DNA from 2 places in the Paenibacillus sp. FSL L8-0502 genome. Region 1 is predicted to be linked to the other one. Evidence: predicted binding sites of a transcription regulator. Region 1 holds the regulator's gene; the other holds the start of a gene.

The links. The regulator CtsR, encoded in region 1, represses protease genes until heat stress. The targets are predictions, from matches to a motif close to ATGGTCAATAAAGGTCAAACA.
Region 2: the regulator CtsR is predicted to act here: its motif matches at 8,552-8,572, upstream of clpP (ATP-dependent Clp endopeptidase proteolytic subunit ClpP).

What each region holds. Positions count from the first base shown of each region.
Region 1 covers NZ_CP151958.1:5,059,610-5,072,222, forward strand. The annotation lists gene NSQ57_RS22200 (PIN/TRAM domain-containing protein) at 1-996, opposite strand, end outside; gene pssA (CDP-diacylglycerol--serine O-phosphatidyltransferase) at 1,182-1,928, opposite strand; gene disA (DNA integrity scanning diadenylate cyclase DisA) at 1,983-3,059, opposite strand; gene radA (DNA repair protein RadA) at 3,072-4,445, opposite strand; gene clpC (ATP-dependent protease ATP-binding subunit ClpC) at 4,686-7,130, opposite strand; gene NSQ57_RS22225 (protein arginine kinase) at 7,175-8,239, opposite strand; gene NSQ57_RS22230 (UvrB/UvrC motif-containing protein) at 8,268-8,792, opposite strand; gene NSQ57_RS22235 (CtsR family transcriptional regulator) at 8,862-9,326, opposite strand; gene NSQ57_RS22240 (GNAT family N-acetyltransferase) at 9,864-11,051, opposite strand; rRNA gene rrf (5S ribosomal RNA) at 11,215-11,331, opposite strand; rRNA gene NSQ57_RS22250 (23S ribosomal RNA) at 11,483-12,613, opposite strand, start outside.
Region 2 covers NZ_CP151958.1:209,473-222,085, reverse strand. The annotation lists gene rnr (ribonuclease R) at 1-218, opposite strand, end outside; gene secG (preprotein translocase subunit SecG) at 414-647, opposite strand; gene eno (phosphopyruvate hydratase) at 989-2,275, opposite strand; gene gpmI (2,3-bisphosphoglycerate-independent phosphoglycerate mutase) at 2,339-3,883, opposite strand; gene tpiA (triose-phosphate isomerase) at 3,885-4,637, opposite strand; gene NSQ57_RS00960 (phosphoglycerate kinase) at 4,697-5,878, opposite strand; gene gap (type I glyceraldehyde-3-phosphate dehydrogenase) at 6,002-7,012, opposite strand; gene NSQ57_RS00950 (sugar-binding domain-containing protein) at 7,107-8,144, opposite strand; tRNA gene NSQ57_RS00945 (tRNA-Arg) at 8,400-8,474, shown strand; gene clpP (ATP-dependent Clp endopeptidase proteolytic subunit ClpP) at 8,685-9,281, shown strand; gene NSQ57_RS00935 (DUF4163 domain-containing protein) at 9,409-10,515, opposite strand; gene NSQ57_RS00930 (SIMPL domain-containing protein) at 10,757-11,518, opposite strand; gene NSQ57_RS00925 (HPr family phosphocarrier protein) at 11,790-12,059, opposite strand; gene whiA (DNA-binding protein WhiA) at 12,196-12,613, opposite strand, start outside.

The sequences.
Region 1 (12,613 bases):
AGAGCCAATATAGTCACGTCCGCCTTCCACAACAATCATCGTACCATCATCCAGATAGGCTACACCCTGCCCATGCTCCTTGCCGTCTTTAATAATCTGCACCATAATTTCCTCACCGGGTAGTACGACAGGCTTCACTGCATTCGCCAAATCGTTAATATTCAGCACTGATACACCTTGCAGTTCGCATACTTTATTCAGGTTAAAATCGTTAGTTACAACTTTACCCTGTAACACCTTTGCCAGCTTGACCAACTTACTGTCAACCTCTGAAATTTCCTCAAAATCACCTTCGTAAATGAGCACATTCACATCCAGCTCTTTTTGGATTTTATTCAAAATATCCAGGCCCCGTCGTCCACGATTACGCTTAAGTAAATCTGATGAATCTGCAATATGCTGAAGCTCCTCTAACACAAATTCAGGAATCACAATCGTTCCTTCAATAAAACCTGTCTTGCAGATATCTGCAATACGCCCATCTATAATGACGCTGGTGTCCAAAATTTTATGTTCCTCCAGCTTGCGTTCTTCTGCACCCGTTCCCCGACCAAAAAAGCCAGAACTCCAAAAGGATGACAGCTCGTCCCGCTTTTCTAGTCCAACCATCAATCCCACATATCCACATATCACGGTAACAGCCGTCTGGATAAGTTGACCCGGGGCCCCCAACCATGAAAAAAGCGGATAGACTGCTAAGGAAAGTATCAATCCCACCGCTAAACCAATCACACCTGCCATCATCTCGTTCATCGGAATTCGTACCAAGCCTTCAATGCCCTGTTGCAACCGGTTCGCCACGGATGCTCCTGCGAATGAGCACCCGGCCATAAATAACACTGCTCCCGCCATCATCCAAACAACCATTCCCGGTAAAGACCCATCACTCAACCATTCTGGCATCCACGATACAATGCCCCCTACCCGCTGGTATAACGTATAGCCAAACCATGCTCCGCACAATCCTGTAAAAGTTAAAATAGCCTTTCTCCACATTGAATCTCTATACCTCCTTTATTTTCTTTTCATTAGTCTGCTATTTATTGGATACATAGCATTTCTCTTACCAGTATGATCCATTTCCCACATAACTAACCCTGTGTTTTCACTTTTTATGCATAAAAAAAGCATTTATCTCCTTGAAATAATTCAAGGAAATAAATGCTTATACTTGCTTGATACTACCGCTGTGAATGACGATATTGATCGTCCTGTTCTTCCTGACTGGAACGATCCCGATCACGCCCACGTCTGCGTGATAGTTTACGAATGTTCAGCTTCATACCATACAATGCATACAGCACCAGTGGCACAAAAATCAGCTTCGACAGCTGGTCAGGGAATTTAACAGCCAACACCACCGCTGCAATTACGACCCATGGAGCCACCCAAATTGCTTTTTTCGGGAGGCCAACCTTTTTAAAATTTGGATATTTCATGGAGCTGACCATCAAATAAGAGACCAGCAACATGGCAATCGACATGTATAACAAAGAAATATCGTTATGGAATAAGGACAAAGTGGCTAATACGCCACCTGCTGCCGGAATTGGTAGACCCGTAAAATAACCTGGTACACCAGGACGTACGTTAAATCGAGCCAAACGCAACGCTCCGCACATCGGGAAAATGGCAGTAACCGTCCAAGCGAGAGCCGAATTCGCATCATGAAAAGCAACCATGTACATAATAACTGCGGGAGCAACACCAAAAGATATCATATCTGATAAGGAGTCCAGTTCTTTACCGAATTCGCTTTGGGCATTCAGGACCCGGGCCATTCTTCCATCCAGTCCGTCCAACAACATGGCGACAATAACCATAATAGCGGCAAGACTGTATTTTCCGTCTACAGCCAATAAAATGGCGATCATTCCGAGAAACAAGTTACCTAAGGTACACAAGTTCGGAATTGATTTGGTAATCATCTCTTCACCTCAATGTATGAATTGTTCCATTATAATCCTTTCACTGTATTACATTTACATTTGCCTGTCAATGAAAACTTGTTCCTGCAAACGTTTAAGACCTTCTTTAATCGTACGCGCACGAACCTCTCCAATACCATCCACTTCATCCAGTTCTTCTATCGTTGCTGTGATGACATGTGGAAAACGTCCAAACCGCTCTACCAGATTATGAATAATCACATTCGGTAAACGCGGTATCTTGTTCAGTACCCGATAGCCGCGTGCAGCAATATACTCCTCTGATGTCGCAGCTGAAGAAGGGTAGCCTAGTAAACGTACAATATGATTCACATCCAACAATTCGTCGTCCGTAGAACGTTTGAGTCCCAATATAATTTCACGAATCTTTTCGTCGCTATCGTCTTTGGCATAATCCTTATACAACAACCATGCTTCTTCCTCAATATTGCTGACAAGCTCTTCCATCTGCATACTAATTAGACGGCCCTCATTTCCGAGCTCGTTAATAAATCGTTTGATCTCCATTTTGATGCGCAGCACCATTTCGATCCGTTGGATGACATTAACGACCTCCGGCATGGTAACCAGCTCTTCAAATTCAGATGCTGTCAAATTCGTAGAGGCTTGCCCCAACACAGATCTATATTTTTCTAACGTCTGAATAGCCTGATTGGCTTTCGTTAAAATAACCCCGATTTCCTTGAGCGCATACCGTAATGTCCCCTGATACAAGGTAATAATATTACGCCGCTGGGAAATAGACACAACTAATTTGCCAGTCTGCTTTGCAACTCGTTCTGCTGTCCGGTGCCGAATTCCTGTTTCAATTGAAGAAATGGAGGAGTCCGGAATCAGTTGCGTATTGGCATATAAAATTCGTTTTAAATCCTCGCTTAATATGATTGCGCCGTCCATTTTAGCCAACTCATATAAATAGTTCGGTGAAAAATCACAATTGATGGAGAAACCGCCATCCACGACTTCCATAACTTCTGGGCTATAGCCAACGACCAGAAGAGCACCCGTTTTGGCACGCAAAACGTTTTCCAACCCGTCGCGAAAGGGAGTTCCCGGTGCCACAAGCCGCAGCAAATCGTTCATTTTATCCAGTTGGCTCGCTTCTTTCATTCTCAATGCCCCCTAATCTAATGCGGCTGCTAGTGCATCTGCCACCGTTCCTACTCCTATAATTTGTATCCCTTTCGGATGTGTCCAACCCTTCAAGCTTTTCTCCGGCATGATCACCCGTTTGAAACCTAGTTTCTCCGCTTCTCGTACTCGCTGTTCTGCTCGGGATACCGCGCGCACCTCACCTGTCAGTCCCACCTCGCCAAAAATCACATCATACGGCTTTGTAGGAGCATCCCTAAAGCTGGAAGCAATGCTCACAGCTATAGCCAAATCCACCGCCGGTTCATCCAACTTCACGCCTCCGGCTACGTTGAGATAAGCGTCCTGGTTTTGCAAAAACATGCCCATCCGCTTTTCTAGCACGGCTATGATTAATCCCATTCGATGATGGTCGACTCCTGTGCCCATTCGGCGTGGAGATGGAAAATGTGTAGCTGCAATCAATGCTTGCAGTTCAACCAATACAGGTCGGGTTCCTTCCATACTGGCTACAACAGTAGAACCTGCCACCCCCAGTGGCCGTTCAGACAGGAATAGTTCAGAAGGATTCGAAACCTCACGCAAACCGCTTTCAGCCATTTCAAAAATACCAATTTCATTTGTAGAACCAAAACGATTTTTAACTGCACGCAAAAGCCGATACGTATGGTGACGCTCTCCTTCAAAATAAAGTACACAATCAACCATATGTTCCAACAAACGCGGACCTGCAATGGCCCCTTCCTTGGTCACATGTCCTACCAATACCGTAGCAATACCTAGCCCCTTGGCAATTCGCATAAAGCGTGAAGTACACTCTCGCACCTGAGCCACACTACCTGGTGCACTCGTCACCTCAGGCAAATATACAGTCTGTATCGAGTCGATGACCAAAAATTCCGGCTTCAAGCTGTCCACCGCTTCTTCAATCGTCTCCAAATTCGTCTCACATAATACGTATAGGCTGGGGGACAAGGCACCGAGTCGATCTGCACGTAGTTTCGTTTGACGGACAGATTCCTCACCAGACACGTACAGCACCTTTAAACCAGTTAAAGCCAGCTCATTAGATGTTTGCAGCATAAGCGTAGATTTACCGATTCCCGGATCACCGCCCACCAAAACGAGTGAACCCGGCACCACACCTCCACCGAGTACTCGATTCAATTCGCCAATTCCCGTCAAAATTCGTGCTTCTTTACCGCTCTCCACCTCTATAATAGGGAGTGGCTTGTCTTTTGTGCTATGAGTAAGAAGGGAAGACCCCATTCCTTGAGTTTTTACAACGCTTTCTGTTTCTTCGACCATGGAATTCCATGCCTGGCATCCAGGACATTTTCCGTACCATTTGGGCGATTCATAACCACATTCCGTACAGGAAAACTTAGTTTTCACTTTAGCCATACTTTGTTCCTTGGCTCCTTATTGACGACGATGATGTCAAATTTATGTTCATACAGCCCAGAAAGAGCTGTAACAATAAAAGTTTACCATTGAAGCTTGGCGGACGTAAAGCAATATCACAAACTTTCCCAAAGCATTTACCCAACCTTTTCACCGTGTTTTATACACAAAAAGGGTGCCTTCGCAATAGCTTTCCAGCCTGCGAGACACCCTTTTCTACTGTTTATTTAGTAAACTGCTTTAGGACTTGGCAGATACATTATCCTTTTTGGTTACAGTCAATGTACCGTTCTCCTCATCAATGAAGAGAGAGTCACCTTTAGTAATGTTGCCAGTCAACAATTCCTCGGACAGGCGATCTTCGATATGCTTCTGGATTGCACGACGCAATGGACGCGCACCATACGCTGGATCAAAGCCTTCCTTCGCAAGGAATTTTTTAGCGTTGTCTGTCAACTCGAAGTCAACCTCATACTCATTCAGGCGTTTACGCAGCTCCTCAGACATGAGTGACACAATTTCAGCAATATGTTTTTCTTCGAGAGAATGGAAAACGATAATTTCATCAATCCGGTTCAAGAACTCAGGACGGAAGCTTTTCTTCAGCTCATCCATCACTTTGCCCTTCATATTATCGTAATCCGCTCCAGCGTCCACTACAGCTGTAAAGCCAAGCGTGGAGTTACGTTTAATCGCCTGTGCACCAACATTTGATGTTAGGATGATGAGTGTATTACGGAAATCAACGACACGACCTTTGGAATCTGTCAGACGACCGTCTTCCAGTACTTGCAGAAGAATATTGAATACTTCTGGGTGTGCTTTTTCAATTTCATCCAGCAATACAACAGAGTAAGGCTTACGACGTACCTTCTCGGTCAGTTGACCGCCTTCCTCATATCCAACGTACCCTGGAGGCGCTCCTACCAGACGGGACGTGGAGTGTTTCTCCATATATTCAGACATATCAATACGGATAACCGCATTTTCATCTCCAAACATGGATTCAGCCAAGGCGCGTGCCAACTCTGTTTTACCCACCCCAGTTGGACCGAGGAAAATAAAGGACCCAATTGGACGCTTCGGATCTTTCAGTCCGGCACGTGCCCGGCGAATCGCCCGGCTTACTGCCTTAACTGCTTCGTCCTGTCCGATTACCCGCTCATGCAGCAACTCTTCCATATTCAACAAGCGGTGTGTTTCTTCCTCTTTCAGCTTGCTGACTGGAACACCTGTCCAGATTGCAACGACTTGAGCGATATCCTCTGGTGTAACTTCAGAATCTGTACGACCCTGTTGTTCTTTCCATTGGTTTTTGGTCACGTCTAGCTCTTCACGGATTTTTTGCTCTGTATCACGCAGGGCTGCCGCTTTTTCAAACTCCTGACTTTGTACCGCTGAATCCTTTTCCTTCCGGATATCTTCCAGACGGTTTTCCAGCTGTTTCAGGTTTGGCGGTACAGTGTAAGAATTCAGTCTTACTTTGGAGCCCGCTTCATCAATAAGGTCAATAGCCTTATCTGGCAGGAAGCGATCAGTGATATAACGATCTGACAATTTTACGGCTGCTTCAATAGCCTCATCTGTGATCTTTACACGGTGATGCGCTTCGTAACGGTCACGCAGACCATACAGAATTTGAATCGCCTCTTCTGGAGAAGGTTGATCCACTGTAATGGGTTGAAAGCGACGCTCCAAAGCAGCATCTTTCTCAATATATTTGCGGTATTCATCCAGCGTGGTCGCACCGATGCATTGCAGCTCGCCACGTGCTAGAGCAGGTTTCAGGATGTTGGACGCATCAATTGCGCCTTCCGCTCCACCAGCACCAATCAGCGTATGCAGCTCATCAATGAACAACACGATATTACCCGCTTGACGAATCTCGTCCATAATTTTTTTCAAACGATCCTCGAATTCGCCACGATACTTGGTGCCTGCTACCACAGAGCCCATATCCAGTGTCATTACGCGCTTGTCGCGCAATGTTTCGGGAATCTCATTCGCTATGATTTTTTGAGCCAATCCTTCGGCAATCGCCGTTTTACCTACCCCAGGCTCACCAATCAGAACCGGATTGTTCTTTGTACGGCGGCTGAGCACCTGAATTACGCGTTCAATTTCCTTGCTACGCCCAATAACAGGGTCCAGGTTGTTTTCCTTCGCAGATGCCGTCAGATCGCGTGCCAGACTGTCCAGGGTTGGCGTGCTGACATTAGCTGGAGCACCGTGATGGCTGGAAACAGCCTCGCTGCTGCCGAGCAATTGAAGCACTTGCTGACGCGCTTTGTTCAGACTGATGCCCAGGTTGTTCAGTACGCGTGCTGCTACGCCTTCGCCTTCACGAATAAGACCAAGCAAAATATGTTCTGTACCTACATAGGTATGGCCCAGTTTGCGGGCTTCATCCATAGACAGTTCGATGACTTTTTTGGCACGTGGAGTATAGGCAATGTTCGTCGGTTGCTCTTGACCGCGTCCAATCAACGTTTCCACTTCATCCTGGATTTTTTCCAGTCCCAGGCCCAAACCGATTAAGGCTTTCGCTGCTATTCCTTCACCTTCACGAATGAGGCCTAGCAAAATGTGCTCTGTACCAATGTTGTTGTGTCCCAATCGAACTGCTTCTTCCTGAGCCAAAGCAAGCACTTTCTGTGCACGTTCCGTAAATCTTCCAAACATCATATATCCTGCACCTCCACAGTGTGTATTTCAGATCATTTTATATATTAAAGGGTTGTGCCTAATTTTTGCCGGATCAGCTTCGCCCGGTACATATCGCGCTCTTCGGTATTCATTTTATCCCCAAAGCTTTTTTGCAGGAACCCGGGTTGTGTCATCACATTCAGCTCATTCATCGCTGCGGTGGAAGGACGCTCCAAAATCCCCAAATCTACGCCAAGACGTACATCAGACAGCCGCTGTGCAGCCTCCTTGGAATCCAATACTGCTGCATACGACAAAATACCGAATGAACGCATCACCCGATCTGTAATTCGCAGCATAGATTCATTCATTAGCCTTTCTCTGGCAGAACGCTCGTGCTCAATAATTTGTAGCACCACGCCATGTAGATTCTCAATAATCTCCGCTTCGGTTTGTCCCAGTGTAATCTGATTAGACACCTGAAACAAATTTCCGACCGCTTCGCTGCCTTCACCGTAAATGCCGCGAACTGTAAGACCTACCTGTGAAACAGCAGACAATATACGATTGATTTGATGAGTCATGACTAATGCGGGCAAATGCATCATCACCGAAGCTCTCATACCTGTGCCGACATTCGTTGGACAACTGGTTAGAAAACCTCTCCGATCATCAAATGCATAATCAACATGCGCTTCAAATGCATCATCAATAACCATAGCGCGTTCCCAAGCTTCTCTAACCTGACATCCCGGATATAAGCACTGGATACGCAGATGATCCTCTTCGTTTATCATAACACTAACCGATTCATCATCGCTAATTAAGACAGCACCGTTACGAGATTCGTTCGCCAAATTAGGACTAATCAAATGCTTCTCAACCAGCACCTTCTTGTCGATCTCATCCAACTCGGATATTTTCAACGTATGAAAAGTACCAAAACCGCCTAAATCATCATACTGAAGGATATCCGTCAAGCGCTGAAGTGCTTCTGCCGACTGCTGATTGGTAGCAAGCATGGGAAAAGGCAGATGCTGCAAGTTACGCGCAATTCTTACCCGGCTGCTAATGACAATCTCCGAATCCGCAGCATCACCACGCATCCAGTCACTTAGCGGCTTCTCCGTAAACCGAACATTGGGCATTACGCATCCCTCCTACTCTTCACAAACTTTACTCTTCAGTCATTTCTTTTTCAAGCTCTCTGATTTGATCCCTAAGCTCAGCAGCTGATTCAAACTCTTCCTGTACAATATGCTGTTGCATCTCTTTTTTCAAATCGTCAATTTGCCGTTTAACCTTCAGTCGGCCACCAGTGCGAACCGGAACTTTACCAACATGATTCGTACTGCCATGCACACGCTTGAACAGAGGGTCCAGACGATTATCAAAATATTGATAGCACGACGGGCATCCGAAACGTCCCAGCTTACTAAACTGTGCATAGGTCATGCCACAATCCTTGCATTGCAGGTTCTGCGGACCACTGTGGCCTGGTGACTGGCTCTTTGTACTGGAGTCAAAATCCAACATCCCCGACAGCAAGCTATGAATTGAAAAGCCGTTAGGTGTTCCAGGGATCATCTCCCCTTTTTCCTTCGCACACGTCTCACAAATATGAAACTCTGTCTTTTCGCCATTCACAATTTTGGTGAAATGCAAAGTTGCCGGCCGCATATTACATTCTTGGCACAGCATAAAAGCACCTCCTTCAATGTCAGGATTTAATACCCACCCTACATCCAAAAATTAGTCTCTATTCACACATTATTTGGTCGCCAGCAATGAGATCAGCATAGCCTTAAGCAATCTTGCTCGCAGTTGATCACGATAGGGAAGCTTCAGTAATAATGTATCCCTCGATAAAGCAGCCTTCATTAGATTAGCTTCCCTTTTGCTTAAAAAATGGGCTTCCTCTAACTGATAAATCAGTCCTTCTGCTGCTGATTGGCTAATTTCCTCCCCGATGCTCTGATGAAGATGTGTATGGATGGCATGCTGTGCGGGTAGCTGAATTCGCTGAATACGAATGTAGCCTCCACCACCGCGTTTACTTTCCACCACATAGCCTTTTTCCAGCGTAAACCGGGTGCTAATTACATAATTAATTTGCGACGGCACGCAGGAAAAGCGGTCAGCCAGATCATTACGCTGAATCTCCACTAAACCTTGGGGACTTTCCAGCAATATACTCTTCAAATATTGTTCAATAATATCGGAAACATTGCGCATTTCATCATCCTCCACTAACGGAAACGCAAGTATTCAAGTACATTTCACGCTCCACAGAGTCCGCCGTATATTGAACTTAACCAAACGGTAAAGTCACGAATCTAAGCTGTATTTAGGCTATTGCCTGTTCTACATTCATTGAAATGTACCGTTTTGTCTCTAGTGTGGCCTTTATTTGCGATTAATCATACACTTCTCTTATGTTCATAAGAGTCAGCTCCTAACTATACGCAAATCATTTCAATCCTCGTTTGCTTCTTTACTATCGAAATTACTTCATACGGCCAATCCATCAGCATAATACTTTTACAGAATCACACTAGGTTTGATTGACTTTGACTTTCTTTGACTATATTCACATTATAGCACATTATTCATTTTTGCCAAGGGGTCAATACCATTTTTCGCAATCTAATTATGTTTTATACAATACCATAAAAAAACTCTTCCCATTACAGAAAGAGTTTTGAAAATAATGATAACCACACAAGTTATATTCTCTGAAAGATGAGCTTAAAAGATCTAAATAGGCCTTTATCAGAAAAAATCTAATAAAAACGTTTGATTTACTGGTATTACGCGTTTAAGGGCAGACACAGACTCACTACTCCCTTCAATCCGCTCCCACTTATACAGATCATCAGCCTGCTGATAGCCAAGCATCAGAGTCGTCAGTGACTGAATCCCAAGTTTCAAGTCAGCTACTATGACGTTTTCAGATGAATTGCTTATATCCACTCTCTCCAGATGTCCTTGCCCCTCCGTAGTAATCGTTAATCTCCATAATCCATCATTCCATGGAGCATACCGATCTGTCAGATTTAAGGTTAAACTTGTTTCCTCTTCAAGCTGTTCAAAAGGGAATCTTTCTACAAAAGCAGCTGCATCCACAATACGCCCCATAAAATAAGGCACAGTTTCCTGTTGAATTCGAGGATCATCAAGTAAAAATGGCAAATTGTCATCTGCTGGAACGTAAATAAATTTACCTTGGGTTATCATTGAGTCATGATTTGCAAAATAAGTCCATAAAGCCCGACGAGCCGTCTCATTTTCATATACCAACTCATCACAATTCAACTGTTTATCTTCAATTTTGTATAGTGCATATCCTTGCGGATCGCCTGTTTCTGAGTAATATACCGCAGTTCGATAGTTCTCACTTAAAATCCGCTCTTGCCACCATTCCTTATCTCGTACCAGCGTGCCATTATAACGAGATGCATACGCTTGATACACTTGGTCCAGTTCTGAAATATCCTTGATATCGCGTTTGACTATACCTTCTGTTTTAAGTTTTGCAGGGAATTTATCAATGGGAATGACGTATTTTTTGTACTCTGTATACGTTTCCCATCCAAATTTACGGTAGAAGGCAAAGGAGAATGGATGCAAAAAAGAAAGACTTTGTCCCGCAGACTTCATCTCTTCAAGTGCATGCGTCAATAAACGTGATACCATGCCTCCGCGACGCTTTTCTGGCCACGTCGCCACACCAGCAATGCCCCCCATATCAAAAACCTGACCATTTATGTATACCTGAAGCGGTAACAAAGTCAGTTTAGCATTTAAGTCATGTCCGTCGAATATTCCCCATGTTTGTTCTGGTTTGAATTTCTTCTTGGCCTTTTCCAGATCCTCTAGGGACATTGTAAACTGAAAAGCATATTGAGATAATTCAATAGCCGCTTCAAATTCCTCACGCTGTAATTGTCTGATCTCCATATCTTCATCACCTCGCTCGTATACTTGGACATCCATAAAAAAGATTACACACTTAGAGTGTGGCAAACCCCATTCTCTCTGTCAACCTTAGAAGCAGGTGGCCATCTAAAAATGCATAAAAAAGGATGATAATCTCATTGAGATTATCATCCTTTTCACTTTTGCTTGGCGACGTCCTACTCTCCCAGGACCCTGCGGTCCAAGTACCATCGGCGCTGGAGGGCTTAACGGTCGTGTTCGGGATGGGTACGTGTGGAACCCCTCCGCTATCGCCACCAAACATGAATTTGCTATGCAAATTCTATCGTACGGTTATTCGCTTCATCACTTATCGTGTGAATGAATAGCCATGCGCTTGTCGTATGTCTCTTGTACATACGTTCAAGGTTACACCCTGAAAACTGGATCCGAAACTCATTTGCGTTTTATCTTAGGATAAGCCCTCGACCGATTAGTATTGGTCAGCTCCATGCATTACTGCACTTCCACCCCCAACCTATCTACCTCGTCGTCTTCAAGGGGTCTTACTAATTGGGAAATCTCATCTTGAGGGGGGCTTCACGCTTAGATGCTTTCAGCGCTTATCCCTTCCGTACATAGCTACCCAGCGGTGCTCCTGGCGGAACAACTGGTACACCAGCGGTACGTCCATCCCGGTCCTCTCGTACTAAGGACAGCTCCTCTCAAATTTCCTACGCCCACGACAGATAGGGACCGAACTGTCTCACGACGTTCTGAACCCAGCTCGCGTACCGCTTTAATGGGCGAACAGCCCAACCCTTGGGACCTACTTCAGCCCCAGGATGCGATGAGCCGACATCGAGGTGCCAAACCTCCCCGTCGATGTGGACTCTTGGGGGAGATAAGCCTGTTATCCCCAGGGTAGCTTTTATCCGTTGAGCGATGGCCCTTCCATGCGGTACCACCGGATCACTAAGCCCGACTTTCGTCCCTGCTCGACTTGTAGGTCTCGCAGTCAAGCTCCCTTCTGCCTTTGCACTCTTCGAATGATTTCCAACCATTCTGAGGGAACCTTGGGGCGCCTCCGTTACTCTTTAGGAGGCGACCGCCCCAGTCAAACTGCCCACCTGACACTGTCCTCGCACCGGTTTACGGTACCAAGTTAGAACCTAGATACGATCAGGGTGGTATCCCAAGGATGCCTCCCTTCAAGCTGGCGCTCAAAGTTCGACGGCTCCCACCTATCCTGTACAGATCGTACCCAAATTCAATATCAAGCTGCAGTAAAGCTCCATGGGGTCTTTCCGTCTTGTCGCGGGTAACCTGCATCTTCACAGGTATTAAAATTTCACCGGATCTCTCGTTGAGACAGCGCCCAAGTCGTTACGCCATTCGTGCGGGTCAGAATTTACCTGACAAGGAATTTCGCTACCTTAGGACCGTTATAGTTACGGCCGCCGTTTACTGGGGCTTCGGTTCATAGCTTCGCCCCGAAGGGCTTACCACTCCCCTTAACCTTCCAGCACCGGGCAGGCGTCAGCCCGTATACTTCGCCTTGCGGCTTCGCACAGACCTGTGTTTTTGCTAAACAGTCGCTTGGG
Region 2 (12,613 bases), 940 kb from region 1:
AAACGCCCACGCTGCAAATCCATCCGTTCCGGCACGCCATAACGGTTTGTGCGGGTCAGCAGAATTTTCCCCTCTTCCTCCAAGGCATTCAAAAGCTTAAGAAATTCACGGAAATCTTCGGCATCCTTAATATCAAAATGCTGCTCCAGCTCCTGGTAAGTCATGGGTTTGTATGCGGTCTCGCGCATAAAATCGAGTAGTTGTTGCTCTGTTATCATAATATTGTCCACCTCGGGTGACCTTTAATTTTCAGTAATAAATCCGCATGTCCTTGTTCCTTGTTCCTGATACAAGGCTCTTAATATACTCATACCCTAGTATACACGAATTTAATCGACGGCATCCCTGCCTGTCCAAAATCTAAAAAAAGCCCCCGTTTCCCGCGAAACGAAGGCTTAAGGTACATATTTATCTTATTTTGCAAAAAATGCAACTAAAACAGAAACGATCATGAAACCCGCACCCAAAACAGCAGTTGCGCGTTGTAAAATCAAATCCATACCGCGAGCTTTTGTCTTGCCGAACAGATGCTCAGCACCGCCAGAGATGGCACCGGACAAACCTGCACTTTTCCCCTTTTGCAGTAAAACAACCGCAATAACAGCAATCGAGAACACAACGAGCAGCACTTTCAAAAAGATTTCCATGAAAAATCCCACCTCCTGAGCTTATACATCTGTTTTGCAAAACAACACAGCCTCTTTTATGAAAACATGTACATATCATGTTATAAATAGCCGGAAATTAACGCAAAACACTATTTTTATTCTACCACAGCTTCCAGTAGATAACAACAGCTATAGCAAGTCACTCAGCCATTAAGCCTTTGCAAAGTTATAAATTCTCATACACATCCATAATAACAAAAAACAGACCTGCTCGCGGTGGCGAGTAGGCCTGTTTTATTCATGCGTAAAAGCTTTGAGCGTTCAGACTTCGTGATCATAAACCATGAGTCAAGAGACGCCATCAGCATTTTTGCGCAATATTATTTTTTCAGGTTGTAGAAAGATTTCAGGCCGTGGTATTGAGCCAGTTCACCCAGTTGATCCTCAATGCGGAGCAATTGGTTGTACTTCGCAATACGGTCAGTACGGGAAGGAGCACCTGTTTTAATTTGGCCTGCATTTGTTGCAACAGCGATATCAGCGATTGTGCTGTCTTCGGATTCACCGGAACGGTGAGAGATAACAGCTGTGTATCCTGCACGTTTAGCCAATTCGATAGCATCGAATGTTTCAGTCAGCGTACCGATTTGGTTTACTTTGATCAGGATGGAGTTACCGATGTTTTCATCGATACCTTTAGCCAGACGCTCTGTGTTTGTTACGAACAGGTCGTCACCAACCAATTGGATTTTGTTGCCCAATTTTTCAGTGAGCAATTTCCAACCTTCCCAGTCATCTTCGGAGCAACCATCTTCAATAGTGATGATTGGGTATTTATCAACCCAAGAAGCAAGCAGGTCAACGAACTCAGCAGAAGTGAAGGATTTGCCTTCGCCTTCCAAAGTATATTTTCCATCTTTGAAGAACTCAGTGGAAGCAACGTCCATACCGAGGAATACGTCAACACCTGGTTTGTAACCAGCTTTTTCGATCGCTTCGATAATAGTGGACAGAGCTTCTTCGTTAGATTTGAAGTTAGGAGCAAAACCACCTTCATCACCAACAGCTGTGTTCAAACCTTTGGAGTTCAGTACGGATTTCAGGTTGTGGAAGATTTCTGCGCCTACACGCAGAGCTTCTTTAAATGTAGGAGCGCCTACAGGCAGAACCATGAACTCTTGTACGTCAACGTTATTGTCGGCATGAGCGCCACCGTTAACGATGTTCATCATTGGTACTGGCAATTGTTTAGCATTGAATCCGCCTAGGTAAGTGTACAGTGGCAAGCCCAGAGCTTCAGCAGCAGCGCGAGCTACAGCCATGGATACTGCCAGAATTGCGTTTGCACCCAATTTACCTTTGTTATGTGTACCATCCAATTTGATCATCAGCGTGTCGATTTCTACTTGGTTCACAGCATCCAAGCCGATTACTTCAGGAGCAATAATTTCGTTCACGTTTTTAACAGCTTGCAGAACGCCTTTACCCAGGTAACGGGATTTGTCGTTATCACGAAGTTCTACAGCTTCGTGAGCGCCTGTGGAGGCACCGGAAGGAACGATAGCACTACCGATAGCACCGGATTCCAGATATACTTCAACTTCAACTGTAGGGTTACCACGGGAGTCGAGGACTTCGCGAGCGTACACGTCAGAAATAATAGTCATTTGTACTTAATCTCCTTTGTGAATCATGATTTATTGGTCAAGCCTATACTTATTAAATCAAGCTTACTTGCGGGATGCAATCATAGATTTTCCTGTCATTTCCGCAGGTTGCGGAAGTTGCATCAAATCCAGAAGCGTTGGAGCTACGTCAGCCAATATTCCATGCTCACGCAAAACGATATTCTCGTCAGTCAAAATGAACGGAACCGGATTCGTTGTGTGAGCTGTGAACGGACGTCCCTGCTCATCAATTTCCATATCCGCATTACCATGGTCGGCAATGATAATAACCACGCCACCTTTGGCTTTAACCGCATCTACAACACGTCCAACACATTCATCCGTCGTCTCTACCGCCTTAATCGTTGGCTCCAGCATACCGGAGTGTCCAACCATATCCGGATTGGCAAAGTTCAGGATAATCGCATCATGCTTGTCGGCTTCGATTTCCTTGACAGCAGCATCCGCTACCTCATACGCACTCATTTCCGGCTGCAAGTCATATGTAGCCACTTTAGGCGAGTTGATCAAAATACGAGTTTCGCCAGGAAGCTCCACATCACGTCCGCCACTGAAAAAGAAAGTAACGTGCGGATATTTTTCAGTCTCGGCAATACGCAATTGCTTCTTGTTGTTTTGAACCAACACTTCACCAAACGTGTTATCCAGATTTTTCGGTTCGTAAGCTACAAAGCCCTCAACCGTTTCGCTGAACAACGTCAGGCAAACAAAGTGCAAATCTTTAGGCCATTTCGGGCCACGGTCAAAACCACGGAAGTCCGCGTTTGTAAATACCTGAGACAGTTGAATCGCACGGTCAGGACGGAAGTTGAGGAAGATAACAGAGTCATTGCTTTCGACCAGCCCTACAGGACTTCCGTCAGCCTTCACAATAACAGTTGGCTCCACAAATTCGTCGAACACTGATTTTTCATACGATTCTTTCAATGCTTCCATTGGATCTGTGTATTGAGGTCCTTCTCCGTATACGATTGCACGGTAAGATTTCTCTACACGTTCCCAACGTTTGTCGCGGTCCATAGCATAATAGCGTCCTTGTACAGTCGCAATTTTACCTACGCCCACTTCTTGAATTTTAGCGATCAGCTGCTGCATGAAGCCTACGCCGCTGTCTGGCATAACGTCGCGTCCATCCATGAAAGCATGAATGTACACTTCTGTTAGGCCTTCTTTTTTCGCCAAGTCCAGCATAGCGAACAGATGGCTGATATGGCTATGCACGCCGCCGTCGGACAGAAGTCCGTACAGGTGAAGTTTCGTGTTGTTCTTCTTGGCATGTTGCACTGCTTTAACCAGTGTTTCATTGTCGTAGAATTCACCTTCACGGATGGACTTCGAAATACGAGTCAAGTCTTGATATACGATACGGCCTGCGCCGATGTTCAAGTGACCCACTTCAGAGTTACCCATTTGTCCTTCCGGCAAACCTACTGCTTCGCCAGAAGCCGTCAGCGTCGTATGAGGATACTGTTGTAAATACCGGTCGTAATTCGGTTTGTTGGCCTGTGCAACCGCATTGCCTTCCACGGTGTCACGCAGTCCGAACCCGTCCATAATAATTAAAGCTACCGGTTTTGGTGCTGTCATCTTACTTCGCCCCCTCAACAAGCGCGATGTACGACGCCGGTTGAAGACTGGCACCGCCCACGAGCGCGCCGTCGATATCGCTTTGACCCAGGTACTCAGTAACATTTTCAGGTTTTACACTACCACCATACTGAATACGTACAGCATTTGCTGTATTTTCATCATACAGCTCTTTAATCAGACTGCGGATATAGGAAATCACTTCATTCGCATCCTGCGAAGTGGAGGATTTGCCTGTTCCGATGGCCCAGATTGGCTCATAAGCAACAACTACTTGTGCAGCCTGATCCTTAGCCAAACCAGCAAAAGCTGCTACAGTTTGCACTTTTACAACTTCTTTGGTTTGTCCAGCTTCACGATCTTCCAGCTTTTCGCCTACACATACGATTGGAGTCAGGTCATGACGGAATGCCGCATGAACCTTTTTGTTCACCGTTTCGTCTGTTTCATTAAAATATTCACGACGTTCGGAGTGTCCGATCACAACGTAGTCTACGCCCAGATCTTTCAGCATTCCGCCGCTAATTTCACCTGTAAATGCACCATCTTCTGCAAAGTGCAGGTTTTGTGCGCCAATTTTAATAGACGTGCCTTTTACTGCTTCAACCAGAGCAGGAAGATTCGTAAATGGTGCGCAAATCACGCTTTCCACTCCTGCAACCTCTGCTTTGCCTTTGATCTCTTCGATGAAAGTTTTAGCTTCTGGTACGGTTTTAAACATCTTCCAGTTACCCGCGATAATCGGTGTTCTCAATGGTTTCAACTCCTAACTATTAGGTGCCCTAAAGCTTTATTCACGCATAGTGCGTTTGATTATTTATCGTTCAGTGCAACAACACCCGGAAGTGCTTTGCCTTCCATAAATTCCAGAGATGCGCCGCCGCCAGTGGAAATATGATCCATCTTGTCAGCCAAGTGGAATTTTTCAGCCGCAGCCGCAGAATCACCGCCACCAATGATGGTGTATGCTTCAGTTGTTGCGCAAGCTTCCGCTACTTCACGAGTACCACCAGCGAAAGGCTCGATTTCAAATACGCCCATTGGTCCGTTCCATACAACCAGTTTGGAGTTTTTGATTACATCTGCATAGATTTTACGTGTTTTCGGTCCAATGTCCACGCCTTCCCAAGCTGCAGGAATGCCGTCGATATCCACAATGTCTGTGTTCGCCGTAGCGCTGAAATCGTCAGACACAACAATATCTACCGGAAGATAGAAGTTTTTGCCGAGTTTCTTCGCTTTTTCGATAAATCCAAGAGCTACGTCCAGTTTGGATTCATCCAGCAAAGATTGACCCACTTCATAACCTTGAGCTTTGAAGAATGTATAAGTCAAACCGCCACCAATGATTACGTTATCTGCAATGTTCAGCAGGTTGTCGATCACGTCGATTTTGTCTTTTACTTTGGAACCGCCGATAATGGCTGTAAAAGGACGATCTGGATTCGACAGAGCTTTACCAATAACAGACAATTCTTTTTCCATCAGCAGGCCGGAAACAGCCGGAAGAATATGAGCGATACCTTCAGTGGAAGCATGAGCACGGTGTGCTGCGCCGAATGCGTCATTCACGAAAACGTCAGCCAATTCAGCAAATTGCTTCGCCAACTCAGGATCATTCTTTTCTTCTCCTGCATAGAAACGTACATTTTCAAGCAACAGCACGTCGCCGTTTTGCAGTTCAGCCACTTTCGCTTTAACAGCTTCGCCTACCGCTTCGTCCACTTTAACTACTGGCTTTTTCAGCAGTTCAGACAAACGTACGCCAACAGGAGTCAGACGCATGGATTCAACAACCTGACCTTTTGGACGTCCAAAGTGACTCGCCAAAATAACTTTTGCACCTTTTTCAATCAGGTAGTTAATGGTTGGCAAGGTTTCACGAATACGCTTGTCATCTGTAATTTTACCGTCTTCAACCGGAACGTTAAAATCTACACGAACAAACACCCGTTTTCCATTCAGTTCTATATCACGTACGCTCTTTTTGTTCATCTCCATATTCCTCCGCACCCTTATAATTTTACGAAACAGGAATTCAAGGCACATTTTGATATATAAAGAGCGGAAACAATAACCTGTTTCCGCTCTATGATGTTGCTAATAAGAAAGTTCTTATTATTTAGCCAGTTTAGCGAAGTATTCCAACGTGCGGATCAATTGTGCAGTGTAGGACATTTCGTTGTCATACCAAGCTACAGTTTTCACCAGTTGTTTGTCGCCGACAGTCAGAACTTTAGTTTGAGTTGCATCGAACAAAGAACCGAAAGTGAGGCCTTTGATGTCGGAAGAAACGATTTGATCTTCAGTGTATCCATAAGTTTCAGGATCGGAAGCTTCTTTCATCGCTGCGTTGATTTCTTCAGCAGTTACGTTTTTCTCCAGAACTGTTACCAACTCAGTCAGGGAACCTGTAGGTACTGGAACACGTTGAGCCGCGCCATCCAATTTACCTTTCAACTCAGGGATAACCAAACCGATTGCTTTAGCAGCACCAGTTGTGTTAGGAATGATGTTTTCAGCTGCTGCACGAGCACGACGGAAGTCACCTTTAGCATGTGGAGCATCCAAAGTGTTTTGGTCGCCAGTGTAAGCATGAATTGTAGTCATCAAACCTTCAACGATACCAAATTTATCTTGCAGTGTTTTAGCCATAGGAGCCAGGCAGTTCGTTGTGCAAGAAGCACCAGAGATTACAGTTTCAGTTCCATCCAGAATTTCATGGTTTACGTTGTAAACGACAGTTTTCATGTCGCCAGTAGCTGGAGCGGAGATAACAACTTTTTTAGCGCCGCCTTTCAAATGTTTCTCAGCAGCTTCTTTAGTTGTGAAGAAACCTGTGCATTCCAGAACGATGTCTACACCCAGGTCTCCCCAAGGCAGTTCTTCAGGGTTGCGGTTAGCCAAAACTTTAACTTCTTTACCGTTTACTTTGAAGAAGCCATCATGTACTTCTACTTGTCCTTGGAAATTACCTTGTGTTGTATCATATTTCAACAAATGTGCCAACATTTTGGAATCTGTCAAGTCATTGATTGCTACTACTTCAATACCTTCCACGTTTTGAATCCGACGGAAAGCAAGGCGTCCAATACGTCCGAAACCATTAATACCAACTTTAACTGTCATGAGTGAGTTCCTCCCAAAGTTCGTTTAGTTTAGTTTTATATATTCAAGACAGACCCGAAAGCCTGTCAAGACAACACGATTCATAAATCCTATATTAATCATTTAAATAACGACTTACAATCTCAACAGCAGCGCCTTCGTCGGTGACCAGAATGTCTTCTTGCCCGAAACGCAGTACCGCATGAATAGCGGCCGCCTTGTTCTTGCCTCCAGCTACACCTAGAACCGTATCGGTACGCCTAATGTCCTCCAATCGGAGTCCAAGCGTCAGCATTCTGTGAACAACGACGCCATCTTCGTTAAAATAATAACCAAACGATTCGGCTACCGCCCCTTCACTGCTGATCTGGGCAAAGGTTTCGGGATCAAGTTTACGTCTATGTGCCATCGCTATGGCGTTGCCTATCCCGTGAATGATGATACGACTCTCGCGAATCAGGCTCAATATATCCTGAATGTTCGTATCTTCAAGCAAGGAGTTGTAAGCATGATTGCTGAGCAAATCCGGTACATGGAGCAGACGGTATTGAGCGCCGACCTTGCGAGCCATTGTGGAAGCAATTGTGTTGGCCTGCATTTCCATGCTTTCTCCCAAACCCCCGCGTGCCGGTACAAACCACCCACCCTTAAGGGGGCCATTAGAAGGCAATGCCAGTTGTTCCGCCACGTCTGCAATCGTCGTGCCACCTGTTACAGCGACCACATCCTCGTCGTCCATAACACTTAGCAACGCTTTTGCTCCAGCGCGCCCCAGCTCCTGCTTTGTTAACGGAGAAACATCCGAATCCCCTGGAACGACAACCACCTTCCTCAAACCATAGGCTTGACGAATCTGGTCCTCCAATTGGGACAGGCCGAACAAGTTATTCGCAATCGGCTCCAGCTGTTCCAGCAGATCCAGTCCTGCTTTGCTCACCTTCATGCCTACACTCTCAATCTCAATTAGCCCCTGAGCTTTAAGAAGATCGGTTTCGGCGCGCAACACGCGCTCGGTCATGTTCAGTGAAGCTGCCAGTGTTCTGCGTCCAACAACATCGGACAGCATAATCTGATGCAGGATCGTGTACCTTTTTTTCAAAACATCCATGAGGTCGGGCAGAAGCTGCTTCTGTATTTCTAATATCTTTCGCATGCTTTCCACTCCCGCACACTTCTAAGTTCTGTCTCTAACTGGTCTTAAAACGTCCCGGGATAACTTTTTAAGTCCCACGTATATCTTAACCAATATTTGCTCCATATGCAAGTCTATCTGAACCTATATTTCTCAACCATTTGTCTGAATATGCGCATTTAATAAAAGCTTGCAATTCACTGCTGTATATCATATAATCATCTTTGTTTCCAATTAGCTGTTTAATTAGTTAGTTGTTTGCATTGAATCAACTATGCGCCCGTGGTCCAACGGATATGACGTAGGCCTCCGGAGCCTGAGATCGAGGTTCGATTCCTCGCGGGCGCGCCATTTTAAATGAACGCTTAAATGCTTCTATATAATGTTTTAACCAATAAGAGCGCTGAGGGCTCTTTTTTTTAATCATTAGTTTGACTTTCTTTGACTTTTTGTTTGAAATTGTTTATCATGTGGTTAATACGGTAACAGTTTATAAATAAGGGACGTGTACTCGGCATGTCCACCAAATCCACTAACGATATTTAAGGGAGGTTTTTTGACGTGAGCTATGTTCCTATGGTAGTAGAACAAAGTAACCGCGGCGAACGCGCCTATGACATTTATTCCAGACTGTTAAAGGATCGCATTATTTTGTTAGGCTCGGACGTCAATGACGTTGTAGCCAACTCTATAATTGCGCAAATGCTGTTTTTGGCTGCCGAAGATCCTGAAAAAGATATTCACTTGTATATTAACAGTCCTGGCGGTTCCATTACAGCTGGTATGGCCATTTTCGATACGATGCAATACATTAAACCTGATGTATCTACGATTTGTGTAGGTATGGCGGCTTCCATGGGCGCGTTCTTGCTGAATGCAGGCGCCAAAGGTAAACGTTTCGCTTTGCCAAACAGTGAAATTATGATTCACCAACCTCTGGGTGGTGCACAAGGCCAGGCAACGGATATCGAAATCCGCGCACGCCGCATTCTGAAAATGCGTGATAAACTGAACCGCATTCTCGCAGATCGCACAGGCCAACCACTGGAACGTATTGAAAAAGATACAGACCGTGACTACTTCATGTCTGCTGATGATGCCAAAGAATACGGTATTATTGATAAAGTGCTAACTAGCTCCTCTCCAGAAGGTGTATAAGAGAAAAAATTTGCCTCTCGATAGCTGGTAAATGAAAAAGCTGCTCCGGATGTTATTATCCGGTAGGCAGCTTTTTTGCTTTATTGTTTTTTAGAGTATAGACAGTCCAACTTACTCATTTCTACTATTAAATCTGTCCCGCAAAAGGCTTTCCGCCTTGAGGCAGCAGTTGACCGAACGAGTAGGTAAACTCCGGAATTCCATACGCGTATGGCGCATAATCATACAAATCAAACACGATTGTTACTCCACTGTTCGTCACATAAAAATTCTGATCTGCCGCCAACTCTTTAAATTTACCGAATCCTTCACCAGCCTGAAGCGCATCGATTTTTTTCTTCAAATCAGCATTGAGGAACTTTTTGTAATTTGGATTCGCCTTCAATACGTCAGACAACTGCAGCAGTTTACCATCAGCGAGCGAGAACGTATATCCTTTACGTACCGTCATTCCATGTGCGCCACCCATATACGAGTAATCCTGCATAATCACACTTAGAATACCGTCCTTGTTATAGGCAATTGCAAAATCATTTTCGAAATCATACGGTCTTTCTGTTGTAGCCTCTCCCTCAGCCACCATCTTTTTGCCTGCTGCCAATATACCCTCTGCATGCTTTTTAAGCACATGGTTAATGGCCTGCTCTGCCTCAGGATTCAGCTGGCTGCCGCTGATTTGCGGATACTTAACTTTGTAAGATACCTTCGCATTACTCGAAGCTGGAAGTGTTTGAGACGCAATTGTGATCGGGTTTAGCTGACTTTTACTTAGCGTTACTGTCTTCTGAGCTGCGTTCCATTGAGCATCTATGCCTAGATAGTCTTTCAACAGACTCATAGGAATGTATAGCTTCCCAGCGATCTGTTTGGCATCCATACTACGTGTATTGATTCCATTGACGTTGACGTAGGCATCCGAGGAAGAAGCCATAATGTAAAGTTTATTGTACCCGCTACCTACGGTATATGTCGTTGCTTTCGCATCATAGCTTACTGGAATCCCCAAGCTGTCACGCAGTGCGGCCACCGGAATCATTGTACTCCCGTTCACTTGAACACCTTTAGCGGGCAACGTTTTACCATTCCATTGGATAGTGATTCCTGGTTGCTGTGTTGCCGCTTGCTGCTGTTTAATCGATGCTGCCTGGATATATGAAACGGGAACAGCTGCGACTCCTGCTAAAATCCCTGCTGCCAGCAGTGCTGAACCCCATTTTTTCGTATGCTTATTCATATTAAGTATTCCTCCTGTTATTATTTCTGTATTGTCTATGTGTAAATAATCACTTTACTTATTATATCTATACCCCATTGTATGTAGTTTACAATCTGTACACTCCCCGATTTCAATCTGTACACCTAGTAACCCTTAGCTATGACAGACTCATTACAAAAAGGTTTCGGTATACAAAAAAAGCCAGCAAGCCAGCCTGCGCATGATGCAGGCCGCTTGTGGCTTCGTTTGATGATCTATATTAGTTCATTTCGTATTGAGCCGACACCTGAACTTTCACTGTTACTTGCCCCGATTGTATCTCTGTCCCGCTACCTGCTAAATCCATGAGCGATTTTGACATGGCATTTTCACGTTGTGTAAAGACTTGTGCTTCTCCGCCATCTACCGTCACATTCACAAGAGCACCTAATCCGCGTTTGGCCGCTTTAGCTACAGCACTAGCTTTAGATTGTGCGCTTCCCAATGCTTTAGTAATGGCTTCTTCCTCATAAGTCGAAGGATCTTCCACGGAAAAACGAATATTATCTACGTTATTGGCTCCGGACTTGGTCGCCTCATCCAACAACTGACCTATTTTATCCAAATCGCGGTATTTAACGGAAATTGTATGGTTGGCAGTGTAGCCTTTGAGCTTCTGCCCTTCTTTTTCGTTATAGGTGTAGTTAGGCTGTACATAAAACTGGCTGGTCTGAATGTCATCTCCGCTGATGCTCCACTTTTCTTTCAGCAGTTGTGTAACCTTGTTCAATTTTGTAGCATTAGCTTTTTGAGCAGCGGCTGCCGTATTCCCTTCCGATTGTACACCGATAGAGAGATAAGCAATATTGGGCTTTGCCAATACTTCCCCGCTTCCAGTCACATTAATTACACCGTTTACCGTCGAAGCTGTTGACGCAGCATAAGCACGATCTGCCCCTGTCCATAATCCTCCTGCTACTCCCCCTGCTATTAATGCACCTGTGAGAACTGCTGTGGCTACTGTTTTTGTCCAAAGTCTCATTGAATTCAACCTCTTTCTAGTAAATGTTTGTACCTTCCAGACGGAAAAGACGGAAAAAGGTTGCAGCCAAGCGTACAAATTTCCGAAACAGAGCATGACCACGAGGATTTTCATTATTTATAGTTTGAACTTAATACGGCCTCTATATCCAATAAATCCACAATAAAACAGTTAGCTGAGGAGTGTTCGAAGGATTTTTTTCTGGATATAAAAAAAGCCCCAAAGGGGCTTTTCACTAAGATCATACACTATATTACAAGCAATTCTTTGTTTATTGATTTTCCAGCTCTACCTTACTAACCAGACTTACTAAAGCGTTTACAGCCTGTTCGGCATCCGCACCTTCAGCACTAATATTGATTTCAGTACCTGTGCTGATGGCAAGACTCATAATACCCATGATGCTCTTGGCATTAACCTTTTTGTCATCTTTTTCCACAAAAATCTCAGATGAATATTTATTCGCTTCCTGTACGAACAACGCAGCAGGTCTGGCGTGCAGTCCTGTTTTCAAACGTACGACTACCGGATGTTTTGACATGTCAGCTTACCCCCTCATCAAATAAATCTGGACACTACTTACTCCATTTTATTTATCACATTATAACATTAACCCGGGACAGACACTAGAAAAAAAACTAAAAAAACTGGGGCTAAAAGCCCCACCAACATTCTTTTTACGGAATCAGGCCATTTTCGCCCCTGATTTTGTCAGCCATCTCATCAATTTTGCGAAGCCGATGATTTACACCCGATTTACTCACGACCCCTTTGAGCATTTCCCCGACTTCTTTCAAATTCAAATCGGGATGAGCGAGCCGAACTTCTGCCACTTCACGCAGTTTATCCGGCAAGGTCTCCAAGCCAACTTCTCTCTCCAGCAACTTAATATTCTCAATTTGCCGGACAGCAGCTCCAATTGTCTTGTTCAAATTAGCCGTTTCACAATTGACAATACGATTCACGGAATTGCGCATATCGCGCATAATGCGTACATCTTCAAATTTGAACAAGGCTTGATGCGCCCCAATGATGCTAAGCAGCTCAATGATCTTCTCGCCTTCCTTGATGTAGAGAATAAAACCCTTTTTTCGC